3 regions of the Variovorax glacialis genome follow, and region 3 is predicted to be linked to each of the others. Evidence: predicted binding sites of a transcription regulator. Region 3 holds the regulator's gene; each other region holds the start of a gene.
The links. The regulator sigma-54, encoded in region 3, starts transcription at its own class of promoters, with help from an activator protein. The targets are predictions, from matches to a motif close to TGGCANGNAANCTGCTTT.
Positions count from the first base shown of each region.

Region 1: the regulator sigma-54 is predicted to act here: its motif matches at 2,846-2,863, upstream of ACSFBL_RS33575 (pilin).
Region 2: the regulator sigma-54 is predicted to act here: its motif matches at 1,775-1,792, upstream of ACSFBL_RS18720 (pilin).

Region 1 covers NZ_JBPJZT010000028.1:29,931-34,971, forward strand. The annotation lists gene ACSFBL_RS33540 (hypothetical protein) at 1-690, opposite strand, end outside; gene ACSFBL_RS33545 (hypothetical protein) at 687-986, opposite strand; gene ACSFBL_RS33550 (hypothetical protein) at 986-1,177, opposite strand; gene ACSFBL_RS33555 (hypothetical protein) at 1,207-1,425, opposite strand; gene ACSFBL_RS33560 (transcriptional regulator) at 1,469-1,729, opposite strand; gene ACSFBL_RS33565 (S24 family peptidase) at 1,830-2,540, shown strand; gene ACSFBL_RS33570 (helix-turn-helix transcriptional regulator) at 2,537-2,740, shown strand; gene ACSFBL_RS33575 (pilin) at 2,911-3,408, shown strand; gene ACSFBL_RS33580 (hypothetical protein) at 3,469-3,771, shown strand; gene ACSFBL_RS33585 (hypothetical protein) at 3,919-4,122, shown strand; gene ACSFBL_RS33590 (hypothetical protein) at 4,122-4,322, shown strand; gene ACSFBL_RS33595 (hypothetical protein) at 4,720-5,019, shown strand; gene ACSFBL_RS33600 (hypothetical protein) at 5,029-5,041, shown strand, end outside.
Region 2 covers NZ_JBPJZT010000006.1:384,733-389,773, reverse strand. The annotation lists gene ACSFBL_RS18725 (glycosyltransferase 87 family protein) at 1-1,204, opposite strand, end outside; gene ACSFBL_RS18720 (pilin) at 1,273-1,716, opposite strand; gene ACSFBL_RS18715 (MBL fold metallo-hydrolase) at 1,921-2,718, opposite strand; gene ACSFBL_RS18710 (CHASE2 domain-containing protein) at 2,754-5,021, opposite strand.
Region 3 covers NZ_JBPJZT010000017.1:8,875-13,915, forward strand. The annotation lists gene ACSFBL_RS29330 (thiol:disulfide interchange protein DsbA/DsbL) at 1-610, shown strand, start outside; gene lptA (lipopolysaccharide transport periplasmic protein LptA) at 738-1,427, shown strand; gene lptB (LPS export ABC transporter ATP-binding protein) at 1,442-2,218, shown strand; gene ACSFBL_RS29345 (RNA polymerase factor sigma-54) at 2,340-3,926, shown strand; gene ACSFBL_RS29350 (CHAT domain-containing protein) at 3,948-5,041, opposite strand, start outside.

The DNA of each region.
Region 1 (5,041 bases), on a different contig from region 3:
CTTGGCAGAGGTCAGCACCCAACGCCAGAACTTGGACAGCGCCTTCTTGCGGGCCTCGCTCATCAACCGAACAGCCGGCAGTTCAGGAAGAACCTCGTGGTACAGGTCGACCATTGCCTGTGCCTTGCATGTCGGCAGGTCGCCCTTGGCGACAGAGTTCTTATCCTGTTCCTGTTCCTGTTCCTGATTAGGCATAGCCTTCGCGGAAGGCTTTGCGGAAGCCTTCGCAGAACCTGCGGAGTCCTTCGAAACGAAGAGCTCGTCGAACGCTGCTACATAGGACTCTCCAGCCTCTTCCAGGCACTCACGCATCGATGAGATGGCCTCGCGCTTGAGTGCACATTCGGGCAGAAGATCGAGCTCAACGCGCCATGAACGGACCACGTTCGGCGACTCCGGCTTGTTGTGACGGAGGGCATTGGGGAGCCATACGAGCTTGGCTTTGAAGTCGGCTTTTGCCATGCCTTGCGTAGAGACTTCGACGAAGGCTTCATCGAAGGCTTCCATTTCCCATCCGAGCTCCTCGGCCATGGCTGCCCGGCCAGCGCGGAACAAGCCTGGGATCGGCCCGGTGTGAGGCCCGGTCAGCAGGAAGAACCAAAGCCCTTGTCCAGAGGCCGGGAGGGGCGACAGGTTGCGGAACTTCTCGTCCGACCATGTGCGCACTTCGATCTTGCGATAGCGGCTCACACAGGCTCCCAGCAGCGGTAGCCGCCGATCTCAAGCACGACGCCACATACCATCACAAGGCGGATCAAACCTTCCTTCTCCATCTCGTGCAGCCGGCGATCGATCTGAACGACGGTCAAGCCGGTGTTTGCGGAGATGGACGCAGCGGTGCCGGTGCCGACGCGCTTGAGGTCGCCGAGGATGCGGCCGGCATGCGACTTGGCGAATTTCTCGGCGCGTGCTGCGGCCTGGTGCGATGTATCGGGGTCGGTGCGACGTGCGCGCGGCAGGTCGTACATCTCGATTGCGAGTTCCATCACAGACCTCCGAAGGTTGAGTCCATACCGCGGACCTGCTCATCGCTCGGGATGGCCTTTGAGTACGCGCCACCGTGCGGATTCGAGCCGTTGAGGGTGATGGGTGCGCCAGGCTTCTTGTTGCCCTTGTGGGGCTGCAGGGCCTTGACTGTTTGGCTGGGCAGCGAGCGCCAGTTGAAGGGCGATGTCATCAATGTGCCTGAGCGTTTCTTTGAGATGCTCAAAGCGCCGCAAAGTCGCTAGAACTAAGGTTGTCAAAGGAGGCCTCGTCAAGCGAAGATTCAGCAATGGCCTTCAACACAGCAACCCGGACCCAGATCGCAGTAGGAATGCCCGCCGAGCTGGCGATGAGCTTCAGGCGCTGCTCGTCGCGCTCGGAGAGGCGAAGGGTGATGGCCTCGGTCTTCTTGCCCTGCGGCATGTTGCGTGCGGTCGTCATGTGTCTCTCGGTTTCCTCTGTTGGATGGGCAGGCGGTAAGGCGTCAGGCGGCCCTGCGGATGCGGCGCGCGGACTTTGGGGTGCGGTAGATGCCCCAGTCGATGTCGGGGCGGAGGGTTTCGCAGTCCACTCGGCCGCCCGTAGCGCGCTCGATGGGCCCACACTTGTCAGCCGGGACGTTGCGTCCTGGCAGCTTCCATTGACTGAGGGCGCCCTTCTTGACGCCGATCAGGTCGCACAGTCGTTGCTGGGTGCCGACGATGTCTGCGGCTAGGGAAAGTGGGTGCTTTTCCGGTGTGTTCATGACTTGCGGTCCTCAGGGTTTGCGCAAGTCTATAACTTCTGCACTTCGGAGTCAACAAATTCAACACGACCAACTGAGCCTATGTTTAGATAATCTAGCCATGGACATACCAAAGTGGCTCAAGGAATCGAGGCAGCGCGCGGGCCTCACGCAAGAAAACGCGGGCGCCCTGGTGGATGTGACCAAGGGGAATTGGTCAGCGTGGGAGCATGGCCGGCACAGTCCGAGCATCAAGCAACTAGCACGGATTGCCGATGCTCTGCACGCGCCGCTCCCTGATGGCCTTAAAAGCAACGACGCGAACTTAGTGTTTACTCACGTGCCTGAGCATTCCGTGACAAAGGGCACACAGATCGGAAGCTTGACTCAGTCAGTCGTAGCTCAGGTGGAGCCCGGTGGGGCGTTGTCCTACATTCGTCGGGTGCCTGTGACTGGAACCGCGCGCTTGCGGGCCGACGGCACATACGAGGAGATAGAGGCAATGGGTGGAATGGATGGGTTTGTCGTCTTGCAAACCCCTGATCGCACGGCGCATGCGCTCCGTGTCCGCGGTGACCAGATGGCCCCCGCAATTCGTGACGGCTGGTATGTTGTTGTGTCGCCAAACTCGACGCCGGCTGTGGGTGAGTATGTGGCGGTGACGCTACGCGATGGGCAGAAGATGGTCCGAGAGCTGCTGTTTCAGCGCGCGGACTCGATCGCTGTCATGGAAGTGAACGGCCAGGTTCGACAGACGATCCCGACCGAAGAGGTGGAGAGCATCCACGCGATTGCGGCGGTCATCCCTCCAAGCCAATGGCAGCCGATGTGACCAACATTCCCAGGCTTCGGGAACTGCGCGAGTTTCATGGCGAGAGCCAGAAGCAACTCGCTGCGGTGCTCGATGTCGCCTCCCGCACTATCTTGCGCTGGGAGGCTGGCGACCAAGACCCTAACCTGTCCGACCTGCGCAAGCTGGCCGCGCACTACGGCGTGACCGTGGCGTACCTGGTCGGAGAGGCGTCGAAGTGACAATTCCTGTCACCCCCGTCCATTCACGTCACCCGGGCAACACGGTTTGTCACAGATTGTGTGGCGTCCGTGAAACATTGCGCACTTTAGTTCCGCTCGCGCGGCTGGCACGCTGGCTGCGTTACATCACCCGTCCGGGGCTTTCCCGGCTTCACCAAACTGGAGTTTCTATGAACCGTGCAATCCGCTCCGCCCAGAAGGGCTTCACCCTGATCGAGTTGATGATCGTCGTGGCGATCATCGGCATCCTGGCTGCCGTCGCCCTGCCGGCCTACCAAGACTACGTGAAGCGCGCCAAGGTCACTGAAGGTCTGGCTCTGGCATCGGCCGCCAAGACGACGATCGCCGAGAACGCCGCCAACGGCAAGCTGTACAGCGCTGGCTGGACCGCCCCCACCGCAACCGCGAACGTGACCTCGGTTGCGATTGACGATGCGAACGGCCAGATCACGATCACTTATGCAGCCCCTGTCCAAGCTGGCGGCACCCTGATCCTGCGCCCGTACACCGGACCGGTCAGCACCCCCGTTGCTTTGCCGACCTCGGTTACGGCCGGCTACGCTCCCCCGGATGGTTCGATCTCGTGGGCTTGCGGCGCGCTCGGTGCAGCCGCCCCCGCAGTCGCCGGTTCGCTGGAAGCCAAGTTCGCCCCGTCGAACTGCCGCTAATCTTCACGCTGTCCCACACAGGCCGCCTTCGGGCGGCTTTTTCGTTTTAGGATCACGCCCATGCGAACCCTGCTCATCATTGCCGCCCTCGCGCTTGTGGGGTGTGGCGACAAGCCAAAGGCCGTTGCCGACTTCGGCGCGGCCCAGCTTGCGCGCGCCGCTGTCGCGGCTGAGCGGGCCTGCGCTGCGGCGGGCTTCGAGGATCTACCCTCCTGCGCAGAGTCGCCAGCCCAGGACGTCAGGCGCGCCGCCAAGACCGCCATGGAGATGGAAGCCACGTACACCAGGCTATGCGCCGCCGATCTGAGGCGCGAAAAGTGCGACGACATGCTGATGTCTGCCTACTTTGTAGCCAAAAAGTAACGGACCTTTCCATAAGAGTAGGAGCAGCCCGCCGCGCGCGGGCTTTTTTTCGCCTCCAAAAATATTAGTCCCGAATATCTTGACATTGCCATTCTAGAAATTCTATACTTCGTCCAAGCGCTGAGTGGTTCGGCGCAGGAGATGGAAGTGAACAAGGTCAGCAGCATTCGCCGCACCCCGGCGTTCCTCCCGCACGAAGAAGCGGAGATGCGCGAAGAGTTCCTCGCAGGCGTCGAAGTCACTGAACTCGATGCGCCCGTCCCGACGTTCCCCGCTGCCCGCATCAACGTTCGCGGCGAGCTGGTCATCAAGCCGACCGGCCTTCCCCCGGCTGAGTGGGAGATCCTTTGATGAACACGCTGGACATCCTCATCCTCGCGCAAGGCAACGAGCTTGCCGACTTCAAGGCGGCCCGCGAGTTGTATCCGCTCACCGAAGCGCAACTGCTGGCCTACGACCGCGCCCACAACGCAGCGAAGAACTCGCCGGCCTACGACGCGCAAGCATCGGCCCGCGCTCTGCGGCAGGAACTGAACGGGGGTGCGCGATGAAAGCCGCCTTCGAAGCGATTCAGGCGGGCCTCCTCGCCATCGCCATCTCTGCCGGCTTGGTTTGGTGTCTCGACCGCTGGTTTTTCTTCGACGGCATCCCTGCCATCTGGTGACCACATGAACAAGCAACAACTCACATTTCGCCTGGCAGTGCCGGCGCCAAAGCCAATCGGCGGTCTTCTGGACAGCCGCTCCCAGTACGTGCCGGCCGTCAAGACCGACATCAGGGCGACTTTCGCAAGGGTCAGGGCCGAACAGCAACTTCCGCAACCGAAAGGCAAGTGATGCCCGACGAACTGATCCTCCTTCTTCAAGACATTGCGAGCGCACTGGTCTGGGTGGCGCTGTCCTGCGTGTTCGGAATCGCTGCGTTTGCCGCTCTCGTTGGGGACTGGCTATGAACGTCGCCGACTTCGCGGACAGCCGCTTCCTCTGCCTGGAGAACAACAGCCGCGCCCAGCGCATCGGCATTGTCTCCTCGCAACTCCACGAGATCGAGGAGTTGTGCCGAGCCAACCCGAGGACCGCCGCCTATCAGCAGCACGACCTCGAAAGGCTGCGCGCCGAACTGCGCGAGCTGCGCAAGCCCGCGCCACCGCGCCAACCCGCTGCCGGGTTCGTCGCCACCTGCGTCGTCCTGCTTCCCCTTGCGCTGATCAGCGTCGTCTCGCTGGTCCGCTACTTCATCCACCCCTGAAAGGCCGACATGGCACACACCA
Region 2 (5,041 bases), on a different contig from region 3:
GGTGCACGCCAGCTATCAAAATCACGGCCGCGATGCAGGCCATGGGAATGAAATATCGGCTGTTACCGCTGATGAGCAACCAGAGCACCCAGGCGACAAGGAAGGACATTGTCAGGCTCGCCCAGGCGCGCTGGCTCGGTGGATAGGCAGCAAAAGGCGCCGACTGCGACCGGCGTCGCAGGGTAACGACCAGCCACAGCACGGGCAAGCACATCAGCGCCGCGTAGCGCATGTCAGCCGCCATCGTCTCCATGTGGATCATGCGCCGAGCGGCCAGCATGTCGAACGGGCGCATGAACGCCTCGGCCAGTGACGAGGGCAGGAAGCGCGGGTCGCGCATGACATCCATCGCCCCCAGCAATCTGAAAAGAGGCGACGCCGGCTCCGCGGCGACAGCGACCGCACCACCCACAGGTGCAGCCGGGTTGAAGAGACCGTCCAGCATCGGAAACAGCGGATTGCCGAATGTCGTCCAGAGCGCGTAGGCCCATGCTCCGCCGATCAGAACCAGAGCGCCCGCTGCACAGGCGCCAAATAGCAGCAGGCCCTGCCAGCGCGTGCGCCAGTTCCGCGCTGAGCCAAGCACCAGCGGCAAGGCAGGCATCAAGGCGAAGACGGCGTTCGACATCTTGAGGGCCGCAGCAGCGCCTAGCAAAACACCTGCGAGGGCTAACCGATTAACACGGTGAGCATGAAAAGAATTGACCAAGGCCACATAGCCGCCCAAGGCCAACGTGCCGGTCGTAATGTCGGTAAAGGACGAGCCCAAGGCCTGCAACAGAGCCGGGTTGGCCAAGGCCAAGGCAACTGCACTCCAGATCACCAGTGCCGGACTGCGGCCTTCTTCATCCCGGCTAACTGCACGGGCCAACTCCCAGGTCAGCCATAGCGCTAGGGAATGCAAACACGCGAACGCGATGCCAATAGCCAGCGACGGCCAGCCGGCGCCCACCATCAGCGACAGCGGCGCGTGCGCATAGGGAACAAAATAGGTTTGGGGGCCAGCCGGGAAATAATCTATGGCCACCCTGTCGTGAAAAACGCTATAGCCAGCGTATAGGTGGTAGTGCAGCGCGTCCCACGGCACATCTTTACCAGCAAATGCGGTCCATGCAGTCGCAAGAACGGTGCACAACACATACGCGCCAATGCGATCAGCCGACCTTCCCGCTGCAGGTTGGCAGGCCAGGAGCGTTGCAAGCATGTTGCGACAAACGTGTTGTCCGGCGAACAAAAAACCGCCCGAAGGCGGTTTTTGCAGAGCTCGCCAGCTTAGCGGCATTCCGAAGGCAGGTACTTGGCGGCGATATCCGCGGACGCGCACTTCCACGTCAGTTGACCAGTGCCGGCTGTCACCTCCTTGGGGGTCAGCGTCACGGTGCCAGTTGCGTTCGGGACGATCGAACTGATGGAGACGACGCCCGTCGTGTCAGCAATTGTGACGCCCCCAACGTACTTCGTGGCGCCGGGGAAACTGTAGCCACTGTTTACCAGGGTAACGGACGCAAGGGAGCCCAGCGACGAAGTCGTTTCAGCGACAGCAAGCTTGGCGGGCGCGCCCATGATGAGCACTTCGGTCATCTTCGAACGGGTCGTGTAGTCCTGATAAGCCGGCAGAGCCACGGCAGCCAAGATACCAATGATCGCCACGACGATCATCAATTCGATAAGGGTGAAACCCTTTTGCACATTGCGTGCGATGGAACGACGGTTCATTTCAGTTACTCCAGGTTAGTTGCAAGGGCCCGAGGAGAGCCCCCGGTGCGATCAACTAACCGCAGCATCTGTGCCATCCCGGTTTCTTAGTTTGCGCCCCCGGTTGCTGCGGATTTGTTCACGTTCTAGTTACAACGTGTGACCAAAACTGTTGCCGGGAGCCGACGTCGACTGACATTTTTGTCACCAACTCGGCAAGCATGGTCACACTTCCAGCACGCCAGCCGCCTGCAACCACCGAATGTCGATGCCACGCGTTTGCGAGCCGTCAGACAGATCGTCAATCTGGCTCATGATTTCATCCGTCTCAGCCGGCTTGGTATGCGTGATGTAGATCGGGTAATCCTTCCCCTCAGCAATCTGCGCCAATTCCCCCGCCAGCGTCGCCGGCGAAAGATGCAAACTCCGCCGCGCCAGCGCCTGCTCCCGATTGCTGAAAGCCGTCTCGATTACCAGCATCGCCACTTCGAGCTGATTGACCCGCTCCCAGAACGGCGCATTCCGCTCCGTATCCCCGCTGAACACCCAGTTCGGTCCGCCCTGCGCGCACCGCACGGCAAATCCGCATGCCGGCACCGTGTGTACGGCAGGTAGCACTTCAATATGCTTGAGCTTGCCGGTCCCGATCTGCAATTGCTGGCCGATCACCAGGTCATGAAAGCACACGAATGGCGCTTCCCGGCTGGGAATGCTCGCGAAGTCGGGCCAGATGACGTTGTTGAAGACATGCGCCCGGAGCGCCTCGATGGTCGCGCGAAGCGCATGCACACGCAGCGGCCGTGTGCGGCGGCTTGCCACGGCGTCGATCATCAGGGGGAGAGCAGCAACGTGGTCGAGATGCGAATGGGTAAGCACCACGTCGTCGATGCCGGCCATTTCGTCGAGGGTCAGATCGCCAACGCCAGTGCCGGCGTCGACCAGCAGGTCGCTATCGACCAGGAAAGAGGTCGTGCGGCAGTCCTTGGCGATGGCGCCTGAGCACCCCAACACACGCACCTGCATTCGCGAGACCCTTCATCTGCCAGCCTTGTGGGCTGTTATTTTGTTTCGAACCGGGTTGCGCCATCCCAGTTCGGATCCTTGGGCTGCAACGACATCGAGGCTAAACGCTGCGCATAGAGCTGGTAAAGGACTTTTTTGGCATCCGGCTCGCGCAGGGGCGCAAGCATAACTTGACCTTCCTGCCAATCTTGCGCTCTATAGGCCGCAAGGACCTGGTTCCAGCGTTCGAGATTTTCATCCCGCGCTCGGTTGCCGTCGCCCACAGTGCCGACAGGGGTAAAGATCCGAACGACTCGAAGCTTGCCTTGCACTTGCACGCAGTCGAGTTCCTGCCAGACGAATGCGGGCGCCAGCCGCGTCGTAGCCTCGCTGGCGACGATCTCGACGCCATAGTGATATCCCAAGCCCTCGATCCTTGAAGCGAGATTGACCGCGTCTCCGACGACGGTATAGCTCCGGCGGACGGCCGAACCCATGTCCCCGACGCTCATCACCCCCGTATTGATGCCGATGCCGACGCTGATTTCGGGTCGTCCGCTCTCGCGGTGTGCGGCATTCAGTTCCTTGACCGCGGCGACCATCTCGACGGCCGCGCGGACGGCCAGCTCGGCGTGGTCGGGCGTGTCGACCGGCGCACCCCAGAACGCCATGACGCAGTCGCCCATGTATTTGTCGACGGTTCCGCGGTGCGCGCTGATGACCTCCGTCAGGCGGCTGAAAACCCTGTTCAGAAAGTCCTGCAGCGCGACGGGCGCCATTTCCTCGGCCAGCTTCGTGAAGCCGCGCATATCGCAGAACATCACGGTGAGCTCCCGGCTTTCCGCACGCATGCTGTAGCGCTCGGGGTCGGCGCGCATTTCGCGCACCAGCTCCGGCGGAACGTAGGTGCCGAAAAGATGGGCCAGGTTCCGGCTTGCGCGCGCCTCGACGAGATAGCCCCAGCTCATGTTCAGGACGAATGCCAAGGCAATCAGCGCAAGCGCGGCCGCCAGGGGCAGCACGAGGCCAGCCTGGATGAAGAGCCATGTGTTGACGCCGACGAGGACCGCGGTCGTGATCGCGGCAATCAGAACGGCGCGCACCGCGGAGCTCAGGGTGAGGCCGAAGGCCAGCACCAGACCGGCTGCGAGCACCGTCACCAGCTCGTAGCCGGGCGCGTAGTCCGGCACAGCGGGCATCCGGCCGTCTAGCAGACCGGAGACGATGTTGGCATGCACTTCGACGCCCGGGTACGCCGCGCCGACCGGCGCGGAGCGCAGATCCTCCAGGCCCGGAGCCGTGGAGCCGACCAGCACGATCTTGTCCTTCAGTTCGCCAGGGGCCAGCGCACCGCCGATGACATCGGAAGCAGAGATGTGACGGAACGAGCCCCCGCGCGCGCCTCCGAGACCGCGAAACGGTACGAGCGCGCTGGCCGTGGAATCCACGGGGATCCGTAGCGACCTGCCGCCTGCCTTCAGCAAGAGCGCTACGAGAGGGGGCGGACCGGTGCCTGCACCGACGGGCGCAAACACGGGTACGACGGCGTCCGCGCCGACCGCCTCGCGGTAGACGGCGAGCCCAAGGGATTCGTAATAGCCGGGCTGGCCCTGTGTACCGGTGTACTGCGCGATCAATGGGACCGATCGCACGATGCCGTCGCGGTTCGCGTCGAGGACGACGTTGAGGAAGCCGGCCATGGGCGCGGCCTTGGCCAACTGGGGGATGGTTCCGACGAAGCCGTTCCAGCGTGTCGCGTACCAACGACCCTCGGGAAAGGCGCCCGGGGGCAGGATCGGTTCGGGCAGTACGCCGTTGGCGCGAGGCTCCAGCGTCTGGGTCAGGTAGAAGCCGAGTGCGATGCGTTGTCCCGCCAGCGCGTTCGCGAACGCCGCGTCATGGTCAAGATACGGAGCGACTCGCTCGATTTCCTCGGCGAGTCCCGCTTGTCCGCGCAGGGGCCCCTTCGCCAGACGCCTGAGCATCTCGAGCCCGGAGCTCTCGTCGGGCTCGACGAACAAAACGTCGAAACCGAGCACCACCGCCTGCTGACGCTCCATCACCTCCGTGGTGAGACGGGCCAACTTGTCCCGGCTCCACGGCCATTGGCCAAATTGCTGAAGGCTTGGGTCGTCGATGTCGACGATCACGATGCGCGGATCCAGCGTGCGCGGCATGGTGGCACGCAGGCGGGCGTCGTAGATGAAGTTGTCGATCTTTTCGAGGAAGGGAAAGCGCCAGATTCCCCCCACGTGCGCAACGGCCAACGCAACCGGGACCAGGGTGATGGCAAGGCGCGCCCAGCGTTGGCGCAGCGCGTTCATCGCGCCCCGCATCCGCTCAT
Region 3 (5,041 bases):
GGGCCTTCTTCCGCTCGTGGCTCCCTTGCACGCCCAGCAACGCCCGCCCAAGGCCGGCACCGACTACATCGTGCTCGGCAAGCCGGCGCCGGTCGACACGCCGGCCGGCAAGGTCGAGGTGGTCGAGTTCTTCTCGTACAACTGCCCGCATTGCGCGGCCTTCGAGCCGCAGCTCGAAGCCTGGGTCAAGAAACTGCCCCCGTACGTCAATTTCAAGCGGATTCCGGTCCCCTTCGTCGGCAACGACACCGAAGCCAAGCAGCGCCTGTACTACACGCTCGAAGCAATGGGCAAGGTCGACGAGTTCCAGCTGAAGATCTTCAATGCGATTCACAAGGAGCGTGTGCCGATGACCGGCGACGCGGCCATCCTCGCGTGGGTCGAAAAGCAGCCGGGCCTCGACGCCAAGAAGTTCGCCGAGCTGTTCAAGTCCTTCTCGGTCTCCGGCAAGGCAAAGCGCGCTGCCCAGCTCACCAGCGACTACCAGGTCGCCGGCGTGCCGGCGCTCGGCGTGGCCGGCCGCTGGTACGTGGACGGCGATACCGCCGGTTCGCTCGACCGTGCCCTGCAGGCCGTCGATTTCCTCATCGGCGAAGCCCACAAGGGTTGAACGCGCCGGGTGGTCCGGCCATCCGTCCGTCCGTACGTGAAGCCCGCTTCGGCGGGCTTTTTTTGTCGGAGCGCGTCCAGACCGAATCCGCCGGCCGCATACAATGCAGAGCAAGTTTCGTGCCTCTATGATCTCGCCACCTTCATCTCCCTTTCGCCAACTCGCCCGTGGACTGCTTCTCGCCTTGACGCTGGCCGGGCTCGCATCGGGCGCGCACGCGGAGAAGGCCGATCGCGCCAAGCCGATGAACATCGAGGCGGACTCGATGCGCTACGACGATCTCAAGCAGACCAGCGTCTTCACGGGCAACGTCGTGGTGACCAAGGGCACGATCGTCATCCGTGGCGACAAGATCGACGTTCGGCAGGATCCCGAGGGCTATCAATACGGCGTCGTGACCGCGGCACCCGGCAAGCTGGCCTATTACAAGCAGAAACGTGACTCGGGTCCTGACGAGTGGATCGAGGGCGAGGGCGAAGTCATCGAATACGACAGCCGTGCCGACAACGTGAAGTTCATCCGCCGCGCGGTGATGCGCCGGCTGATCGGGGCGACACCCAACGACGAGAGCAGCGGACCGCTGATCGTCTACGACCAGAGCAACGACACCTTCTCGGTCAACGGGTCTTCGCTGCCGCCCAACGCCGGCGTGGCGACCCAGCCGGGTGGTCGCGTCAAGGCGATCCTCACCCCCAAGGCCGCGCCGGCTGCACCCGCCGTCGGCGGAAAACCGGCCGCCGCCGCGCCCGCACCCGCCCCCGCACCGGGCACCGGGTTGCGCGCCACCACCACCCTGGGCGGAGAGGCCAAGAAGTGATCGAAACCGCAGGCATGAGCGAGGGCGCAGGCGCGCCGGGCAGCCGCCTCGAGGCGCGCGGGCTCCAGAAGAGCTATGGCAGCCGAAAGGTCGTCAAGGACGTGTCGCTGGGCGTGCAGAAGGGCGAAGTCGTCGGCCTGCTGGGCCCCAACGGCGCCGGCAAGACCACCTCCTTCTACATGATCGTCGGCCTGGTGCGGGCCGATGCCGGCGACATCACCATCGACGGCGAGCCTATCGCGCACATGCCGATCCACCGCCGCGCGCGCATGGGCCTGAGCTACCTTCCCCAGGAGGCATCGATCTTCCGCAAGCTCACGGTCGAGGAGAACGTCCGCGCCGTGCTCGAACTGCAACGCGAGCCCGACGCCAGCGGTCGGCCGGTTTCGCTGTCGAAGCAGCGAATCGAGGAACTCCTCACCGAACTGCTGGCCGACCTGCGGGTGGACCACCTGCGCGATTCGCCCGCCCTGTCCTTGTCCGGCGGCGAGCGTCGCCGGGTCGAAATCGCCCGCGCCCTGGCCACGCAGCCGCGCTTCATCCTGCTCGACGAACCCTTCGCCGGCATCGACCCGATCGCCGTGATCGAGATCCAGCGGATCATCAATTTCCTGAAGGAACGCGGCATCGGCGTGCTGATCACCGACCACAACGTGCGCGAGACGCTGGGCATCTGCGATCACGCTTTCATCATCAGCGACGGGCATGTCCTGGCACAAGGTACGCCGGCCGAGATCGTCGACAACGCCGAGGTGCGACGCGTGTACCTCGGCGAACATTTCCGGATGTGAACATGTTGCTCGCCCCCAGGCTCCGCACTTCGTGCTTCGCCTACCCCCTGCCGGGGGCAGGCCGGCCGCTACGGGCGGCCGGGCGCGGCGGCCTTTTGGGCCAGAGGGTTTCGTTATTTCCATGAAGCAGGGTTTGTCGCTGCGGGTTTCGCAGCATCTCGCTTTGACGCCTCAGCTCCAGCAGTCGATCCGGCTGTTGCAGCTTTCCACGCTTGAGCTGACGCAGGAAGTCGAGCAGATGCTGGACGACAACCCGTTCTTGGAGCGGACGGCCGAAGAGGCTACGCGTGAGGAGTTCGGGCTGGAGACAGCCGATGCGCCTGTTCGCGACGACGACCGGTTTGCCGATGGCGAGGGTGATTTCGCGCCCGGTCCGTCGGCGTCCGCCCCGGAAGTCGCCGTCGCTGCCACCAGCGAAGCCGAAGTCGCCACGGCGGACACGGCCGACGGCGAGCCCGACTGGGAGGGCGACGGCACCATCGACCTCGCGCCCGACGACAGCGAATGGGGCGGCGACGCCCCGGCGCGCGCCAACAACCTCGGCGACGACGAGCGCACGGACGCGGCCGAACTCGCGCGCAGCCAGGAGTCGCTGCAGTCCTTCCTGCACCGGCAGGCACTCGGATTGCGCCTGAGCGAAACCGATCGGGCGGCGCTGCGCTTCCTGATCGAGTCCCTCAACGAGGACGGCTACCTCGAAGACTCGCTGCCCGCCCTGGCGTCGGGCCTCGCGGGCGACGACAACGACCAGTTCGACGACCTCGTGCACCACTTCCAGGTCGCGCTCGGCCTGCTGCAGAGCCTGGAGCCGGCCGGTGTCGGTGCGCGCAGCCTGGGCGAATGCCTGACCATCCAGCTGCGCGCCCTCGCCGACGAGGACGAGAGCGATGACGAGGCGCAGGTGCGCAAGACGGCGATCGCGATCTGCAAGCAGCCGATGGAGCTGCTCGCCCGCCGCGACTTCAAGCGCCTGGCCACGCTGACGCGAAGCAACGAAGAGGAAGTGCGCGCCGCCCTGCAGCTCATCGCCAGGCTGGAGCCCAAGCCGGGGCGCCGCTTCGTTGATGTGGAGCGCAACGTGGTCGTGCCCGACGTGATCGTCACGCGCGTCGGCAATGGCACCAACACCAAGTTCCGCGTGATGCTCAACCCCGAAGTCATGCCGCGCCTGCGCGTGCACGACATCTATGCCGGCGCGCTGAAGCAGCACAAGGGCGAGGGCAGCCAGGCGCTGTCGCAACGCCTGCAGGAGGCACGCTGGTTCATCAAGAACATCCAGCAGCGCTTCGACACCATCCTTCGTGTGTCCAACGCCATCGTCGAGCGGCAGAAGAGCTTCTTTGTGCACGGTGAACTCGCCATGCGCCCGCTGGTGCTGCGCGAGATCGCCGACGAACTCGGGTTGCACGAATCCACCATCAGCCGCGTGACCACCGCCAAGTACATGGCGACGCCTTACGGCACGGTCGAACTCAAGTACTTCTTCGGCTCGGCGCTTGGCACCGAAACGGGCGGCAATGCATCGAGCACCGCCGTGCGCGCACTGATCAAGCAGTTCGTGAGTTCGGAGGACCTGAAGAAACCGCTGTCGGACAGCCAGATCTCCGAGATGCTCAAGGAGCAGGGCATCGAATGCGCGCGGCGTACCGTGGCGAAGTACCGGGAGGCGCTGCGGATCGCGCCGGCCAATTTGCGGAAGGCGCTCTGAGGGCCGTCTGAAGGAGGCGCCTCAAGCCTCGCGCCCTTCCAGCGTTACCAGCGCCGCCTGCGCCAGCCCTTCCCACTGCATGCGCGACCAGTGATCCACATAGCGCCTGAACTGGCGCTGCGTCGAGAGAACCGGAAACGAATCCGTCGACAATTCGCGAATCTGCCTGCAATGCTCGACGATGCGATCCTTGGCGACGCCGGGCTCGAAGGCGTTGCCTCCGTAGACGGCGCTGAGCAGTTCCAGTTCCGCCAGCGTGCCGTGCGCCCACACCCGGTCCGTGATGGCGGCCGTACGCAATTGCCATTGCGCCAGTTGCCAGGCCACCAGCCACCATTTGCCGTACTCGGTGCGCAACGCGGTCAGCGCGCCGTCGTCCGGCGCCAGCGCGGGGATGGCCGCGAGCGAGAGGAACTGCGTCATCACCCAGTGATTGACCGATTCGATCTTCAGTGCCGCCTCGTAGAACTCGCGCGACTTGCGATAGGCCTCCGTGCTGCGGGGCACATTGCCGACGAGCGCGTGGATGATGGCGATGCGCTTCTCGCTGGCCGCGCTCATGCCGAGGCGTTCGGCCTTCTCCTTCGGATTGCGCTGCGCGACCGGCCTGTCGCGCCAGGCCGCCAGGTCGACGCGGATCTGGTCGCTGAGCCGGTCGAGTTCGGCCGCGGTCTCGGCGCTGATGGATGCGGCGCGGCGTGCCGGGTCCTTTTCGTTGGCACGCACCAGGGAGTCCATCCGATCGAACTTGACCTCCATCTTCGACTTGGTCTGCCGGCTGCGGAAGGCGTCCACCTGGGCTTCCAGGTCCGGCGCGACGGCCGCGTACACCACGATGCTGGCCCAGTCGTGGGTGTCCGGCAGGTCGATCCGCAGGCGCTGCCGCAGTTCATGCACGACCCAGCGCGGATCGTTGCCCGCAAGCAGTCCGCTGTAGAGCAGCTCCGCCGCGATGTTCGACGCACGCATCCACAGCGGGAACTGCGAGGCGATCACCCACGGAATGTCCTGCGCGTGCAGTTCGTGCGCGATGCTGCCGCCGGGCGTCAGCACCGAACTGGCGTTGCCTGAATCGCAGGTCGCCAGGCTCACCACGGTAGGCGGTTGCTTCGCCC